DNA from 4 places in the Aminobacter sp. MDW-2 genome. Region 1 is predicted to be linked to each of the others. Evidence: predicted binding sites of a transcription regulator. Region 1 holds the regulator's gene; each other region holds the start of a gene.
What was found. Region 1 encodes PhoB, which activates phosphate uptake and scavenging genes when phosphate is short. Its sites were predicted from a motif close to TGTCATNNANCTGTCAT; they were not measured.
Positions count from the first base shown of each region.

Region 2: the regulator PhoB is predicted to act here: its motif matches at 1,681-1,697, upstream of H5P29_RS30300 (DUF4956 domain-containing protein).
Region 3: the regulator PhoB is predicted to act here: its motif matches at 1,520-1,536, upstream of phnC (phosphonate ABC transporter ATP-binding protein).
Region 4: the regulator PhoB is predicted to act here: its motif matches at 2,187-2,203, upstream of H5P29_RS18310 (bifunctional 2',3'-cyclic-nucleotide 2'-phosphodiesterase/3'-nucleotidase).

Region 1 is NZ_CP060197.1:1,788,820-1,792,530, forward strand. It holds gene pstB (phosphate ABC transporter ATP-binding protein PstB) at 1-363, shown strand, start outside; gene phoU (phosphate signaling complex protein PhoU) at 402-1,106, shown strand; gene phoB (phosphate regulon transcriptional regulator PhoB) at 1,205-1,894, shown strand; gene H5P29_RS08770 (ROK family protein) at 2,022-3,263, opposite strand; gene xylF (D-xylose ABC transporter substrate-binding protein) at 3,513-3,711, shown strand, end outside.
Region 2 is NZ_CP060198.1:348,609-352,319, reverse strand. It holds gene H5P29_RS30310 (RNA polymerase sigma factor) at 1-113, opposite strand, end outside; gene H5P29_RS30305 (S8 family serine peptidase) at 290-1,651, shown strand; gene H5P29_RS30300 (DUF4956 domain-containing protein) at 1,881-2,465, shown strand; gene H5P29_RS30295 (polyphosphate polymerase domain-containing protein) at 2,443-3,255, shown strand; gene H5P29_RS30290 (esterase-like activity of phytase family protein) at 3,267-3,711, shown strand, end outside.
Region 3 is NZ_CP060197.1:2,404,763-2,408,473, reverse strand. It holds gene H5P29_RS11700 (Tim44 domain-containing protein) at 1-171, opposite strand, end outside; gene H5P29_RS11695 (GFA family protein) at 399-833, opposite strand; gene H5P29_RS11690 (helix-turn-helix domain-containing protein) at 1,103-1,399, shown strand; gene phnC (phosphonate ABC transporter ATP-binding protein) at 1,621-2,463, shown strand; gene phnD (phosphonate ABC transporter substrate-binding protein) at 2,555-3,466, shown strand; gene phnE (phosphonate ABC transporter, permease protein PhnE) at 3,543-3,711, shown strand, end outside.
Region 4 is NZ_CP060197.1:3,697,905-3,701,615, reverse strand. It holds gene H5P29_RS18315 (glycerophosphodiester phosphodiesterase family protein) at 1-49, shown strand, start outside; gene H5P29_RS18310 (bifunctional 2',3'-cyclic-nucleotide 2'-phosphodiesterase/3'-nucleotidase) at 118-2,094, opposite strand; gene H5P29_RS18305 (Lrp/AsnC family transcriptional regulator) at 2,265-2,738, opposite strand; gene ald (alanine dehydrogenase) at 2,893-3,711, shown strand, end outside.

The DNA.
Region 1 (3,711 bases):
GCTCTGTGGAACGAAGCCAAGGACCGTCTCAACGAGCCGGGCACCGGCCTGTCGGGCGGCCAGCAGCAGCGCCTGTGCATCGCGCGCGCCATCGCCGTTTCGCCCGAGGTGATCCTGATGGACGAGCCGTGTTCGGCGCTCGACCCGATCGCCACCGCCAAGGTCGAGGAGCTGATCGACGAACTGCGCGAGAACTACACGATCGTCATCGTTACGCACTCGATGCAGCAGGCGGCGCGCGTGTCGCAGCGCACGGCGATGTTCCACCTCGGCTATCTCGTCGAGGAAGGCCCGACCGACAAGATGTTCACCAACCCCGACGACAAGCGGACGCAGGACTACATCACCGGCCGCTTCGGCTGAGTGGGTTTCGTCGCGGCACACGATACGAGGAAGAAATCATGGGCGAACATACAGTCCGGTCCTTCGACGAAGAACTTCAGCACGTCGACCAGCTCATCCGCGACATGGGCGATCTTTCTGGCGCAATGGTGGCCGGCGCCATCCGCGCGCTTCTCACGTCCGACCAGGCACTGGCGCAAAACGTCGTTGCCGACGATACGATCATGGACGCCAAGCAGCGCGATCTCGACAATTCGGCGATCACGCTGATCGCCAAGCGCCAGCCGATGGCGCAGGATCTGCGCGCCGTGGTCGGTGCCATCCGCATGGCGGGTGACCTCGAGCGCATCGGCGACCTCGCCAAGAACATTGCCAAGCGCGTCGGCGCCGTCGGCCAGTCGCCGACCCCGCGCAATCTCTCGCATTCGATCGATGCGATGGCGCAGCTGGTGCTCGGCCAGGTTCGCGGCGTCGTCGATCTCTATGTCGCGCGTCAGGCCGAGGGCCTGAAGGATCTGCGCGCCGACGACCAGAAGATCGACATCCAGTACACCGCCGTGTTCCGCGAACTCCTGACCTACATGATGGAAGATCCGCGCAACATCACGGCCTGCACGCATCTGCTGTTCTGCGCCAAGAACCTCGAGCGCATCGGCGACCATGTCACCAACATCGCCGAGAACGCCTATTTCGTCGTGACGGGTACGCAGCTGCCGCTGAACCGGCCCAAGGTCGACGAGACCACGACGACGGTTCCGGCCTGAGCATTTCCGCAACCGCATGCGTTTGGCGCGGGGGCGCTGCATAGGTTAAATCAGCGCATGGTCCAGAAGCGGCCATGCGCAAGGACAAGGTATAGCCAATGATCGCTCCCAAGGTCATGGTCGTCGAAGACGAAGAGCCGCTGGGCGTGCTGCTTCGCTACAATCTCGAATCCGAAGGCTATCAGGTCGAGGTCGTCACGCGTGGCGACGAGGCCGAGATCCGGCTCCAGGAAAACGTGCCCGACCTGCTGGTGCTCGACTGGATGGTGCCGGCGCTGTCGGGTATCGAACTGTGCCGCCGGCTCAGGATGCGTCCCGATACCGAACGCCTGCCGATCATCATGCTGACGGCGCGGGGCGAGGAAAGCGACAGGGTGCGTGGCCTTTCGACCGGTGCCGACGACTATCTGGTCAAGCCGTTCTCGACGCCGGAATTCATGGCGCGCGTCAAGGCGCTGCTGCGCCGGGCCAAACCCGAGGTGCTGTCCTCGGTGCTCAAGGTCGGCGACATCATGCTCGACCGCGAGTCGCACCGCGTCTACCGCAAGAAGAGCGAGATCAAGCTCGGGCCGACCGAATTCCGCTTGCTCGAATTCATGATGCGGCACCCGGGCCGCGTGTTCTCGCGCAGCCAACTGCTCGACAATGTCTGGGGCGAGACGATCTATATCGACGAGCGCACCGTTGACGTGCATGTCGGGCGCCTGCGCAAGGCGGTCAACAACGGCCGCATGCCTGACGTGATCCGGACCATCCGCGGTGCCGGCTACGCCATCCGTGAGGACTGAGCCGCTTCGGGCTCTTTCCGCTCAGCTAGAGAGTTTCCGCTTTTCTTCGAATCGCGGAATCTCTCTATGTCTTTCTTTTTGAGCAATTCCGGACGGAAAACCGCTGCACACTTTTCCTGGAATTGCTTTAGGCGACGTCGGCATCGGCACGGCGTGGAGCCGTGCCTGCGGCAAAGACCTCCTGATCAACGGCAAGCAGCGCGCGCATCATCGCGCCCTCGCGTTTGAGTGGAACCTCGTTGGGTTCGGTGTCGAAGGAGATCGCCTTCGAGTGCAGCCCGCCCGCCGTCTTGGCGATGGCCGCGCGCACATGTGGCTCCATGATGTCGAAGGCGGTTGCGCCGACGCCGACGAAGGCGAGGGGGGCGGGGTCGAACAGCGCAAACATCGAGCCGAGACCAAAGCCGATGGCTTCGCCGGCCTTGCGGAAGGCCTCGCGTTCGGGGCCATCATGGTCACGTGCCGCATCGGCCACGGCCCTGATGTCGTCGTCGGACAGGTCGGCCAGCGGCTCGGCATTCTCGTCGCCAACCCTTGCGTTGCGCCAGATGGCGTAGTTGCCGGCATAGGCCTCGATGCAGCCGCGGCGGCCGCAGCGACAAAGCGCGCCGTCCGGGCGATGGATCATGTGGCCGAACTCGGCACCCGACGACTGCGTGCCGGTGAACAGCTCGCCCTTGATGACGAGGCCCATGCCGATGCCGTGCGAGAGCAGGATGGCGATGAAGTCGTCGCGATAACGCACCGGATCGCGCCAGCGCAGGGCCTCGGCGATCATGTTGCAGTCGTTCTCGACCGACACAGGCACGCCGAACTCCTGCTCCAGCCGGTCGGCGAAGGGGATGTCGTCGTAGCGGGTGATCGGCGACCACAACAGCTTGCGCGAGGCGGCGTCGGTGATGCCCTGGACGGCGATGGCGATGCGTAGGACGGCGCCGCCCGAAACGCCGGCGCCGTCGATCAGGCGCCGGACCATTCCGACGCATTCGTCGACCAGCGCCTCCGCAGGCATCTGCTGCGTGACAAGCCGCCGGGTCTCTTCGGTCACGGTGTTGCCGGCATAGTCGATGACGGCGGCGGACAGGCTGTTGAGCGAGAGCACGACCGCAACGACAGACGCAGCGTCGGCATCGAGCATCAACCCGACCTGCGGCCGCCCCCGTTTCATGGAGACGGGTTCGCTGAACTTGGCCTCGGCAAGGATGCCTTCTGATATGAGATCAGAGGAAATCGTCGAGATCGTCGAATGGCTGAGGCCGGTGGTGGCGGCGATTTCGGTGCGCGATGGCTGGCTGGCTCGGCGAACCGCGGATATAACCATGGCGCGGTTGCGCCGTCTCAGATCGTCGTGACGTATGCCGACCGACATGTGCTCGTCTTCCTCCCGGCGAAGCGCTGCCCTTCTTAAGCGGCAGTCCCTTACGCGCCAAGTGATTGTGACAGAGCCAGCGCCAAATGTCTCCATTTATTTCGGGCTCCGAAAAAAATAAGGAGCGCTCGCGAAACCATGTTGACAGTGGCCAGGCATTGAGTCAGTATTTTTTCGAGGCTCGAAAAAAAGAGCTTCTCCAAGGGCTATCGCGAAGTAGGCGCGCCCATTGGGCGCAGGGAGGAAATAATGAAAAAGTTTACCACCGCCATCCTGGCGGGCGTTGCCATGACTCTGTCGCTTACGGCAGTGGCTTCGGCAAAGGACAAGGTCATCGGCGTCTCCTGGTCGAACTTCCAGGAAGAGCGCTGGAAGACCGACGAAGCCGCCATGAAGGCAGCCATCGAGGCCGCCGGCGACAAGTACATCTCGGCTGACGCGCAGTCGT
Region 2 (3,711 bases), on a different replicon from region 1:
TGCACGAGGTCGTCGGCTAGATCACGCGACCGGCACAGCGAGATGGCGAACCGACGCAGATTGGGTAGGAAAGCGATCAGCCGATCGCTGACCGAAACATCGTCACCCTTCATGCAGTCCTATCCTGTCTCTCCCGCGGAAATCGGCGAGGTGATGGAATAAACCGGTCTCCCGTCCGTTGGGCTCAAAATGCACAAATGTAGTCAAAATGATATGGGATGACGAAAGGCTTATGTGGATCGCTAACAATTGCCATCAGCGCGCCATATCGCCGGGGAAAGGACAAACCATGAAGCTGAAGCGCCCGTCAGGTTCCCTTGCGCTTGTGTTCGCGGTGGCGCTGGGCGGCGCGACCTTTGGCGCGTCCGTGGTCACTCCCATGCGGGGAGAGGTTTTCGGCGGCGGGATTGCGCTGGCCGATGACGACGATGATGATGGCGGCGGAAGCCGCTCGGAGAGCAGGGATTCCAGCTCGCCGGGAACGGGGAAGGGGCGTAATCTCTCCGATCTCTTCGGCAAGCCTGAGCCACGACGCAAGGTGGTCCGTACAGCGCCCGCGCTTGTGCGCGAGGCGCCACGGGAGATCGTGGCAATCGGCCTCGATCAGGCCTCGATCACGCGCCTGACCGCCGCGGGCTACGGCATCAGCGACCGGGCCGATGTTCCGCTCGTTGGAGCCGAAATCGTCAAGCTCACTGTTCCCAACGGCACGACGCTCGAAGCGGCGCGTGCCGAGGTAGCGGCCACGGCACCCGATGCGGTCGTCGACTTCAACCATTTCTACCGCCCCGACCAGGACCGTGCCGAAGCTTGTGGCGCGGAACAATGCCTGGCGCGCCATGTCGTCGGCTGGCCGGAGGCATCTGACATGCCGGATCGCTGCACGGCATCGACGCGAATCGGCCTCATCGACACGGCGATCAATGAGGAACATCTCGCCTTTGCCGGCGGGCGGATCGAGACGATCCGACTGGCGGCTGGTGACCTGCCTGAGTCCGGGCGCCAGCACGGCACCGCGGTGGCAGCCCTTCTCGTAGGCTCGGCGGAAAGCCGAACGCCGGGCCTCGTGCCCGGCGGCGAACTCGTTGCGGTGGATGCTTTCCAGCGCAATGGCAATGACGACCGGTCCGCCGTCTACGATCTTGTGCGGGCGATCAACCTGCTGGCGGGCAAGGGGGTGCTCGTCATCAACATGAGCCTGACGGGTCCGGCTAACCTTCTGCTGGAACGAACGGTCGAAGCGGCGGCAATGCGCGACATCGTGCTGGTCGCAGCCGCCGGCAATGGCGGCCCGCGCGCCGCCCCGCTCTACCCCGGCGCCTACGAGCCTGTGATTGCCGTAACGGCGATCGACCGGCGCAAGAATCCCTACCGGCGGGCCGGAGCCGGCGATCATATCGACATCGCAGCACCCGGCGTTCAGGTCTGGACGGCGGCCTCGGTCAAGGGCGCCTCATCAAAGACCGGCACGTCCTTTGCCGCACCTTTTGTCACGGCGGCAGTGGCGATGGTCAAGGCCGCCAATCCTGAGCTCAAGGCCGGCGAGGTCGAGACGCTTTTGCGCCAGGGTGCCGAGGATCTCGGCAAGCCCGGCAAGGATCCGGTGTTTGGCTGGGGCCTGCTCAATGCGCGAACGATCTGTCGGAGCTGAGCCGCAGGCGACGCGCGAGAGGCGTCTCGTATCATACTGTTTTCATGCCGATTTGCAGGTTCCGCGCCGAGATTGAAAATAGTTTGCCGGCGATGGAATAGGTTCTCGCAACGCCCGTTCTTCCTGACGTAGCCGCTCGGCGGCGCAATTCAGGAGAACCGCAAATGCCAATCCCTTGCTCGCCTTGTCAGGCACTACGAAGGCCTTCTTCCACGACGGGGAGAGGGCAATGATCGCGCAGTTGCTACAGACGCCCTTCGCGGCCGAACTCGCTCGCTTCTGCATCAACCTGACCGGCATGTCGGCACTGCTGTTCGGCATGTATTACCGTCGCTATCGCGACAAGGAACTGGTCACCGCCGCGGCGCTATTCAACATCTTCGTCTTTGCCGTGCTGACCGTGCTGTCGACCGTGCAGTTTGGGGTTGCCGCCGGCTTCGGACTGTTCGCCATCCTGGCGCTGTTCACGCTCCGATCGGAGCCACTGTCGAAGACCGAAATGACCTACTTCTTCGGCAGCGTGGCGATTGCCGTCATCTGCTCGGTCCAGGGCACGACCTTGCCCTTCGTGGCGGTGACGGTTGCCTTGGTGCTCGTCGGTGCCTTCGTCGTCGATCATCCCCGCATGCTGCAGTCGGTCAGCGGTACCAAGGTGTCGCTCGACAAGATCAATGTCGCGCTGCTGTCGGACCCCGCTGCCATGCGCTGCGAGCTGTCCCAGCGGCTGGGCGTCGACGTGCTGTCCTACCAGGTGCTGCAGCTCGACTACATCACGGAAATGGCGAAGCTCAATGTCCATTATCGCAAGCACTGACGTGCTGATCGCAGGCGGCTTCGCGCCGATCAGCCTGAAGGCTCTGAACGGCAAGGCCGCCATGCTGGAGCGGCTGGACAACAAATATGTTGTCGACGGCACCGTGCTGATGCAGGCCGCCGGCACTTTCACCGAGGTCTTCGACATGTTGGAGATCGAAGGCCGGCGCGCCTTCACTTACGAGACCTGCTACTTCGACGACGCCGGGCGCCGCAGCTATTTCGACCACCACCAGGGCCGGCGGCAGCGGGCCAAGGTGCGCATCCGGCGCTATGTCGAGGCGGGGCTATGCTTTCTGGAAGTGAAGCTCAAGGACAAGCGCGGCATGACCGTCAAGAAGCGCCTCGACCTCGACGTCGAGAGCTTCGGCAAACTCGACGACGAGGCAGTGACCTTCATCGACAAGGTCTACCACGCGCAATACGGCCAGACCTTCCCACATCAACTGTCCCGTGTCCTCGACATGCGCTACCGCCGCATGACGCTGGTGGCCCGGCAGGGCGGCGAACGCATGACCATCGACACCGGTCTCGAGTTCTTTGCCGGCGGCGCGCGTCGTGCCGTCGACCCCAACCTGTTCATCCTCGAAACCAAGTCGGCAAATGGCAATGGCGTTGCCGACGGCATCCTCAGGGCGCTGCACCAGCACCCGACCAAGCGCTGCTCGAAATATTGCGTCGCCACCGCGCTGCTGAACCCCGGCACCAAGCACAACCGCTTCCTGCCGGCGCTGCGCAAGCTTGGCAGCGTGACCGATCGTCCAGCCCTGCACCAGCCAAACATCCAATAGGAGTGAGAGACATGATCAAGCACTTTACCGCCGCGCTGCTCGGCGCTTCAGCCCTCGTGCTCGCGGCCCCCGTCATGGCAGGTTCGTCCGAACTTGCAGTGCTGGACAGCAGGCCTGCTCCGGCAACCGCGCCGGACGGCCAATCGATCAACGAACTGTCCGGCCTGGCCTGGGATGCCGACGAGAAGCTGCTTTACGCCGTCTCCGACGACGGCGTGCTGCATCACTTCCGGCTCGAGATCGCGGACGGCAGGATCGCCAATCTGGAGCCCGTCCAGTCGGTGCCGTTGAGGGCAGGCATGGCCCCACAGGTCGTCAACGCCGAGGGGCTGGCCGTCAGCAATGGCAACAACGGCAAGCAGGGCGACACCCAACTTCTCGTCGCCTTCGAGGATGGGCCGGCTATCCATCGCTTCAAGCCCGACGGCACCGTGCTCGGTGCGCTGCAACTGCCGG
Region 3 (3,711 bases), 620 kb from region 1:
GGTCGGCTGCGGCGCGGTGCGGGTCGGCGGCGCCGACTGGAAGGTACGCGTACCCCTGCTGCCGAAGCTGCCGCCGCGCCGTGCATCGGCGTGGTCGACGGCAATCATGGAGAAGGCGAGGAACAGGCCCGCGAAAAGCGTGGCGAAGCGGGTCGTTCGGGACAATTTCATCAGCGGATCCTCAAAGTGTCGTCCGCCCTCATATAATGACTAACAACTGTAGTGTCAGGGTTTGCAGGCCAAGTTTTGGCAGATTCTTGCCGAAATTCGGCAAAACATTGATTCGTCATGCTTTTTCCAGGATTTCCGCAAGTGGACCTTATGTCCGACCGGCAGCTGCGGCCGTCAGCGGGCTGCGCTTGAGTACAATGCTGACAGCCAGCTGCCTGGTTTTCGTACTACTCCTTGTGATTTCCCTTTCGGGGCGAGCCCGCCTCGGGCACACCTTCGAGACAAAGCCAATCGTGCTTGCTGTTGGGCCAGTGGAGCACGACCGGCGCCGGGAACCCCTGATCCTCCAGGCAGCCAACCGAGACCGACAGCGCCGCCGTCAACGCTTCCGCCCGCATGAAGACGACCGATCCACAGGTGGTGCAGAATGTCTGCTCCAGCCATTGTCCCGACGCGCCGGCTCGCCGCCACGACCTGGTCTCGCCTTCCTGGCTGACGACGGCGGAATCCGCATAGATGGCGCGGTAGGAGAATGCCGTCCCGGTGCATCTCTGGCACTCGGTGCAACTGCAGGCATAGACTCGTCTCGGCTCCCCGGCGAGGATGAGTTTCGCGCTGCGACACGAACAGGTGGCGGTGCGTTTCGTCTCCCCGTCATGCATGCTGGTAGCCCTGGTCGAACAAAGTTCGGACAATGGACGAGCCCATACGGCCCGTGCCGAGCACGCAGACATCTATATTCACGATTTTTCTCCGAAATGCGAAGGCCCCTTGCGACGAGGGGCTGGTTCATGTTTGGCGCGCGCTCGGACCAAACATATGTACCGTCACTGCATTGAGAAGTACGCACTTTGAAGTAAGCCGTTGATATCATGACAGGAGCTGGAAGATGAGGCACAAGGAACCGGACAGCTGCGGTTTTGCCGCAGCCATGCAGGCCATCGGCGGCAAGTGGAAAACCGCGCTGCTGTGGCAACTGCACCTGCGGCCCTATCGCTTTGCCGAACTGCGCCGCTTGCTGCCGGGCATCAGCGAGAAGGTGCTGACGCAACAATTGCGGCAGATGGAGACCGACGGGCTGATCAGCCGGCATGCCTATGAAGAGGTGCCGCCGCGCGTCGAATATTCGATCACGCCGCTGGGCTTGAGCCTGAACGATGCCGTGACAGCAATGTCGGCATGGGGCAAGCAGCACGAGAACTGGAAAGACCGCCAACAGGCGGCCTGACACAGACAGAGATCACAGCGGGCCATCGCGGTTCGCGAAAGCCGATTTCAGAAACGGGATTCCAAAAAACAGCGATATTTGCCCTCAAAAGCCGTGTTTTTCGCGCGTCGGCCTGTGCATCGTAACAAAACTGACATGGTCCCGACATTGCAGCTTCACGTCCCGGGTCTAGGCCCATCGCAGACAAGGGCGAAAAGGCCCGACGGGACAGGGAAGCCAAGATGCTCGAAATCCGCAACGTGACGCGCCGCTTCGGCAAGAATGTCGCCGTCAACGGCGTCAACCTCAAAATCCAGCCGGGCCAGATGGTCGGCATCATCGGCCGCTCCGGCGCCGGCAAGTCGACCCTGCTCAAGACCATCAACCGCCTGATCGACACGAGCCAGGGCTCGATCGTCTTCGAGGGCACCGAAGTGTCGTCGCTGCGCGGCACGCAGCTGCGCCGATGGCAGCGCGACTGCGCCATGATCTTCCAGCAGTTCAACCTGGTCCCGCGTCTCGACGTGCTGACCAACGTCCTGCTCGGCCGCCTCAACCACCGCTCCACCGCGCTCAACCTGCTCTCGATCTTTACGCGTGAAGAGCGCATCCGGGCGATCGCCGCGCTTGAGCGCCTCGACATCGCCCGCACCGCCCTCCAGCCGGCTGGAACCCTGTCCGGTGGCCAGCAGCAGCGCGTCGCCATTGCACGTGCCCTGATGCAGGAGCCCAAGCTGATCCTCGCCGACGAGCCGATCGCCTCGCTGGACCCGCTCAACGCCAAGGTGGTGATGGACGCGTTGCGCGACATCAACCTGCGCGACGGCATCACCGTCATCACCAATCTGCACACGCTCGACACCGCACGCACCTACTGCAACCGCATCATCGGCATGCAGGGCGGCGCTGTCGTGTTCGACGGCGCGCCCGAAGACCTCACCATCGAGGCCGTGCGCCTCGTCTACGGTGCCGACGCCGACGGCACTGAAATTTCCGAAGCCATCACCTCGACCAGCATCCGCCCGGTCAAGGTCAGGGTTCCCGTATCCGCCGCACCTCTCGAACCGGCCTACGCCCCGGCCTGAGGCTGCTCGCGTTCGTCTCGCCCACGTCAAGGGCCGGTAATCATCAACTGCAATGACCCGGCAAGGTGCTGGGCCAAACTGGAGAACTGTGATGTTCAAGAAAGCACTTCTGGGTGCCGCTTCGCTCGCCGTGCTGGCGATCGGTTCGGCCAATGCAGCCGACCTCAAGGAATTCCGCATCGGCCTGATCGGCGGCGAAAACGAAGCCGATCGCCTGCGCAACTTCCAGTGCCTCGTCGACCAGCTGCCCAAGGCCATCGGCGTCGAGAAGGTGTCGCTGTTCCCGGCCGCCGACTATGACGGCACCATCCAGGGACTGCTCGGCGGCACGCTCGACTACGCCGAACTCGGCGCTTCGGGTTACGCCAAGATCTACCTGCAGAACAAGGACGCGGTCGAGCCGATCCTGACCACCGTCCAGACCGACGGCGCCACCGGCTACTACTCGATCATGGTCGCCAAGAAGGACTCGGGCATCACCAAGCTCGAAGACCTCAAGGGCAAGAAGCTCGGCTTCGCCGATCCTGACTCGACCTCGGGCTACCTGATCCCGGTCACCTCGTTGCCGAAGGACCTCGGCGGCGTCGCCGTCAAGGACTTCGTCGCCGAGACCGGCTTCGGCGGCGGCCATGAGAACCTCGTCCTCGAAGTGCTCAAGGGCACCTTCGACGCCGGCACGACCTTTGGTTCGGGCGTCGGCGAGTTCAAGGATGGCTACACCTCGGGCAACCTGAAGAAGATGGTCGACAAGGGCATCCTCGACATGGACGACCTGGTCGAAGTCTGGAAGTCGCCGCTTATCCCGAACGGCCCGATCGTCGTGCGCACGTCGCTCGATGCAGACATCAAGAGCAAGTTCAAGGACTACATGGTCAAGCTGCCGGAGACAGATCCGGCCTGCTTCGCGGCCATCCAGGGCGGCGACTTCAAGGGCTTCACCGAAGTCACCCCGGAATTCTACCAGCCTGTGATCGACGCCCGTAAGGCGCAGATCGGCAGCTAAGCCCCGAAGGCAACTCGGACGCGCCGCGCAGCAATCGCGGCGCGTCCCTTTTTATCCGGGATCGGACGGAACCCCAATGACAATGCCCCTCTCGGAAGCCGGCCTCGCGGTCGAGCAGCACTGGCGCGAACTCGCCAATCGCCGCCGCCTCTATTCGGCGGGTGGCCTGTTCTTCCTCTTCATCGCGCTGTCCGGATCGCTCTGGTTCGCCAATGACAGCAACGCCGGCAAGTTCTTCGACCGGC
Region 4 (3,711 bases), 1.9 Mb from region 1:
CGACGCACTCGAGCTGGTCATGCCGGCACTCGAACGCCGGAGCAACTGACCAACCTTTGCGCAGATGAAAGGGCGGCCGGATTGCTCCAGCCGCCCTCCCCAATCAGGTTCCTAATCTCAGAGCGTGATGCGGTATTTGGCAAAACCCTCTGCGCCGTCGCCCGCCGGCTCGATCTTGACCGCCTTGACCTCTGATATGTGGTCCTTGGCCTTGGGGCCGGTCTCGAAGATTACCGAGGCCCCCGCAACCGGCGCGAACGACCAGTTGGAGTCGGCAGACGGATTGATCGTGCCCTGGTCGACGATGTAGCGCACGATCACGTCGCGGTTGGTGTCGGGTGCCTCGAAGACAAGCTTCGACGCGTTGATCTCGGGGAAGTTGCCGCCGCCGCCGGCGCGATAGTTGTTCGACGCCACAACGAATTTCGCTGCGGGATCGATCGGCTTGCCCTCGAACATCAGATCGACGATGCGATTGGAGTTCGCATCCAGGACCACACCCTTCGGATCGTATTTCGGCGGCTGCGCCAGGTCGATTCTGTAGGTCACGCCGTCAATGACGTCGAAATTGTAGGACGGGAAGTCTGGATTGATCAGCACCTGGTCGGCCTTGCCAGGCTCGATCCTGTTGAAGATGCCGGCCGACATTTCCAGCCACTCCTTGACCTGGGCGCCGGTCACCGCAACCGCCTGCACCGTGTTGGGATAGAGGTAGAGGTCGGCGACGTTCTTGATCGCGACGGCGCCGGCCGGGACATCGGTGTAATACTCCGGCCCGCCACGTCCGCCCGACTTGAAGGGTGCCGCGGCCGAGAGCACCGGCAGGTCCTTGTGCTCGGTGTCCTTGAGCATGTCCTTGATGTACCAGATCTGCGCCTGGCTCACGATCTGGACCGAAGGATCGTCGGCAACCAGGGCGAAATAGGAATAGAGCGGCGCCGACGTCTTGCCCACGGGCGTGCGCACATAGGCGAGTGTCGCCTCATGCTCCTCCTTCGCGGCAGCCTCGACCGCGGCCTTGCTCTCGACCGTCGGCACCACCTTCTTGTCGACACGCTTGGAGATCGGACGCGCCTCGCTGGTCGAGCTGACCACCTTCCAGCTGTTGCTGTCGCGTTCCAGCAAAAGGTCGATCAGGCCAAGATGCGAGCCCCAGAAGCCGCCCATCACGCCCGGCTTGCCGTTGATCGTGCCCTTGGCGTTATCGAGCCCCTCGACCTTGTCGAATTTTGGTCCGGGGAAATCGAGATGGCTGTGGCCGGTGACGATCGCATCTATGCCATCGACGCCGGCCAGCAGGATGGAGGCGTTTTCGAGATTTTCGGCTGCCTGCGGCGTGCCCATGCCGGAGTGCGAGAGCGCGATGACGATGTCGGCGCCCTGCTCGCGGATCTCGGGCACCCAGGCCTGGGCTGCCTTGACGATATCGCGGGTCATCGCCTTGCCGTGCAAATGGCGCGAATCCCAGGTCATCACCTGGGGCGGCACGAAGCCGATCAGGCCGATGCGGATCGGATGCTCCGCACCCGAGCCATCCTTCACCTTTTTGTCGAGGATCACATAGGGCTTGAGGAACAACTCGTCCTTGGTCGCGTCTGCGGCGAGCGCGCCCTTTGTCAGGTTGGAGCAGACGACGGGGAAGTTCGCGCCGGCGAGCACCTTGAACATGTAGTCGAGGCCGTAGTTGAACTCGTGGTTGCCCAGCGTCGAGCAATCATAGCCCAGCGTGTTCATCGCCTTGATGATCGGATGGACGTCGCCATCCTTCATGCCGCGCTGATAAGCCATGTAGTCGCCCATCGGGTTGCCCTGCAGGAAATCGCCATTGTCGACCAGGATCGAGTTGGCGGCTTCAGCGCGGATGGCGTCGATGATCGAAGCGGTGCGGGCAACGCCCATCGTGTCGTTCGGCTTGTCGGCATAGTAGTCATAGGGAAACACGTGGACATGCAGATCGGTGGTTTCCATGATGCGGAGATGCGCCTGATTTGCCTGGGCGCGTGCCGAAAAGGGATGGAGCATCACAAGTGCACCCGCTGCAGCCGATCCCGCCAGGAAAGAACGACGAGATACAGGTTGATTCACGTTGGACATTTTCATTCTCCAGGAAATGAACTGACAGTATTTAGCCGGCGTCCCAAAGATCAAATGTCGCGCCAAAATTCACGCGAGTCCAGCCGACTCGTATGACACCCTCGCGACATTACTCGGGGAATGGATTGGTCCAGCGCGATGCCGCCCATTTCGGCCTGGTTTGTTTCTGCTCAGAGCAGATCCGGCCTTATTCCCATAACGGTGCGATCGACGATCTCGCGCAGGGCGAAGGATGAATTGATCTTGGTGACGTGCGGCATCGCCGACAGCCATTCCTTGTGGATGCGCTCGTAGTCGGGCAGATCACGGGCGGCAATGCGCAGGATGTAGTCGTATTCGCCCGACATGAGATGGCAGGACAGGACGTTGGGGCAGCGCTTCACCGCGACCTCGAAGTCCGAAAGCGTCTTCTCGAACTGGCCCGACAGCGAGATATGCACGATGACGGTCATCTGGTGACCCAGCGCGACATTCGAAAGCCGGGCGTGGTAGCCGCTGATGATGCCCGATTTCTCCAGGTTGTCGAGCCGGCGCGAGCAGGCCGATTGCGACAGCCCGATCTTTTCGGCCAATGCCGCATTGGGCATCCGCCCATCCTTCTGCAGCGCGTCCAGAATGGCGATATCGATCCTGTCCAACGGCATTCTTCGAATTTCCTTCGATAATACAGAGGATATGCGCAAAAATTACCGAACGCCCCATGGTAGCGCAACCGTTTTCGCAAACATATTCGAAACGATTCGTGATTGACTTCGTCATCGGGAGAGAAGGCCAAAATGGCTGCGGAGGAGCAGGAAGATGCGCGTAGGTTGTCCCAAGGAAATCAAGAATCATGAGTACCGTGTCGGGCTGACGCCCGGTTCGGTTCGCGAATATGTCGCCCACGGCCACGAGGTTCTGGTCGAGACCGGCGCCGGCTCAGGCATCGGCGCCGACGACAATGCGTACCGCGCGGCCGGCGCCCAGATCGCCAAGACCGCCGAGGAGGTGTTCACCCGCTCCGACATGATCGTGAAAGTCAAGGAGCCGCAGCCCAAGGAATGGGCGCAACTGCGAGACGGCCAGATTCTCTATACCTACCTGCATCTTGCGCCCGATCCCGAACAGACAAAGGGGCTCGTCGCCTCGGGCGTGACTGCCGTCGCCTATGAGACGGTGACCGACGATCGCGGCGGCCTGCCGCTGCTGGCGCCGATGTCCGAAGTTGCCGGTCGCCTGGCGATCCAGGCGGGGGCCACCGCGCTACAGAAGGCCCATGGCGGCCGTGGCGTTTTGCTCGGCGGTGTGCCGGGTGTGCTGCCTGGCAAGGTCGCAGTCATCGGCGGCGGCGTCGTCGGCCTGCATGCGGCGCGCATGGCCGCCGGGCTCGGCGCCGACGTCAGCATCATCGACCGCTCGATCCCGCGCCTTCGGCAGCTCGACGACCTGTTCGCCGGCCGTGTACACACGCGCTACTCGACAGTCGAGGCGCTCGAGGAAGAGTGTTTCTCGGCAGATCTCATCATCGGCGCTGTGCTTATCCCCGGCGCTGCCGCGCCCAAGCTGGTCAGCCGTGAAATGCTGTCGGGCATGAAGAAGGGTGCGGTGCTCGTTGATGTCGCCATCGACCAGGGCGGC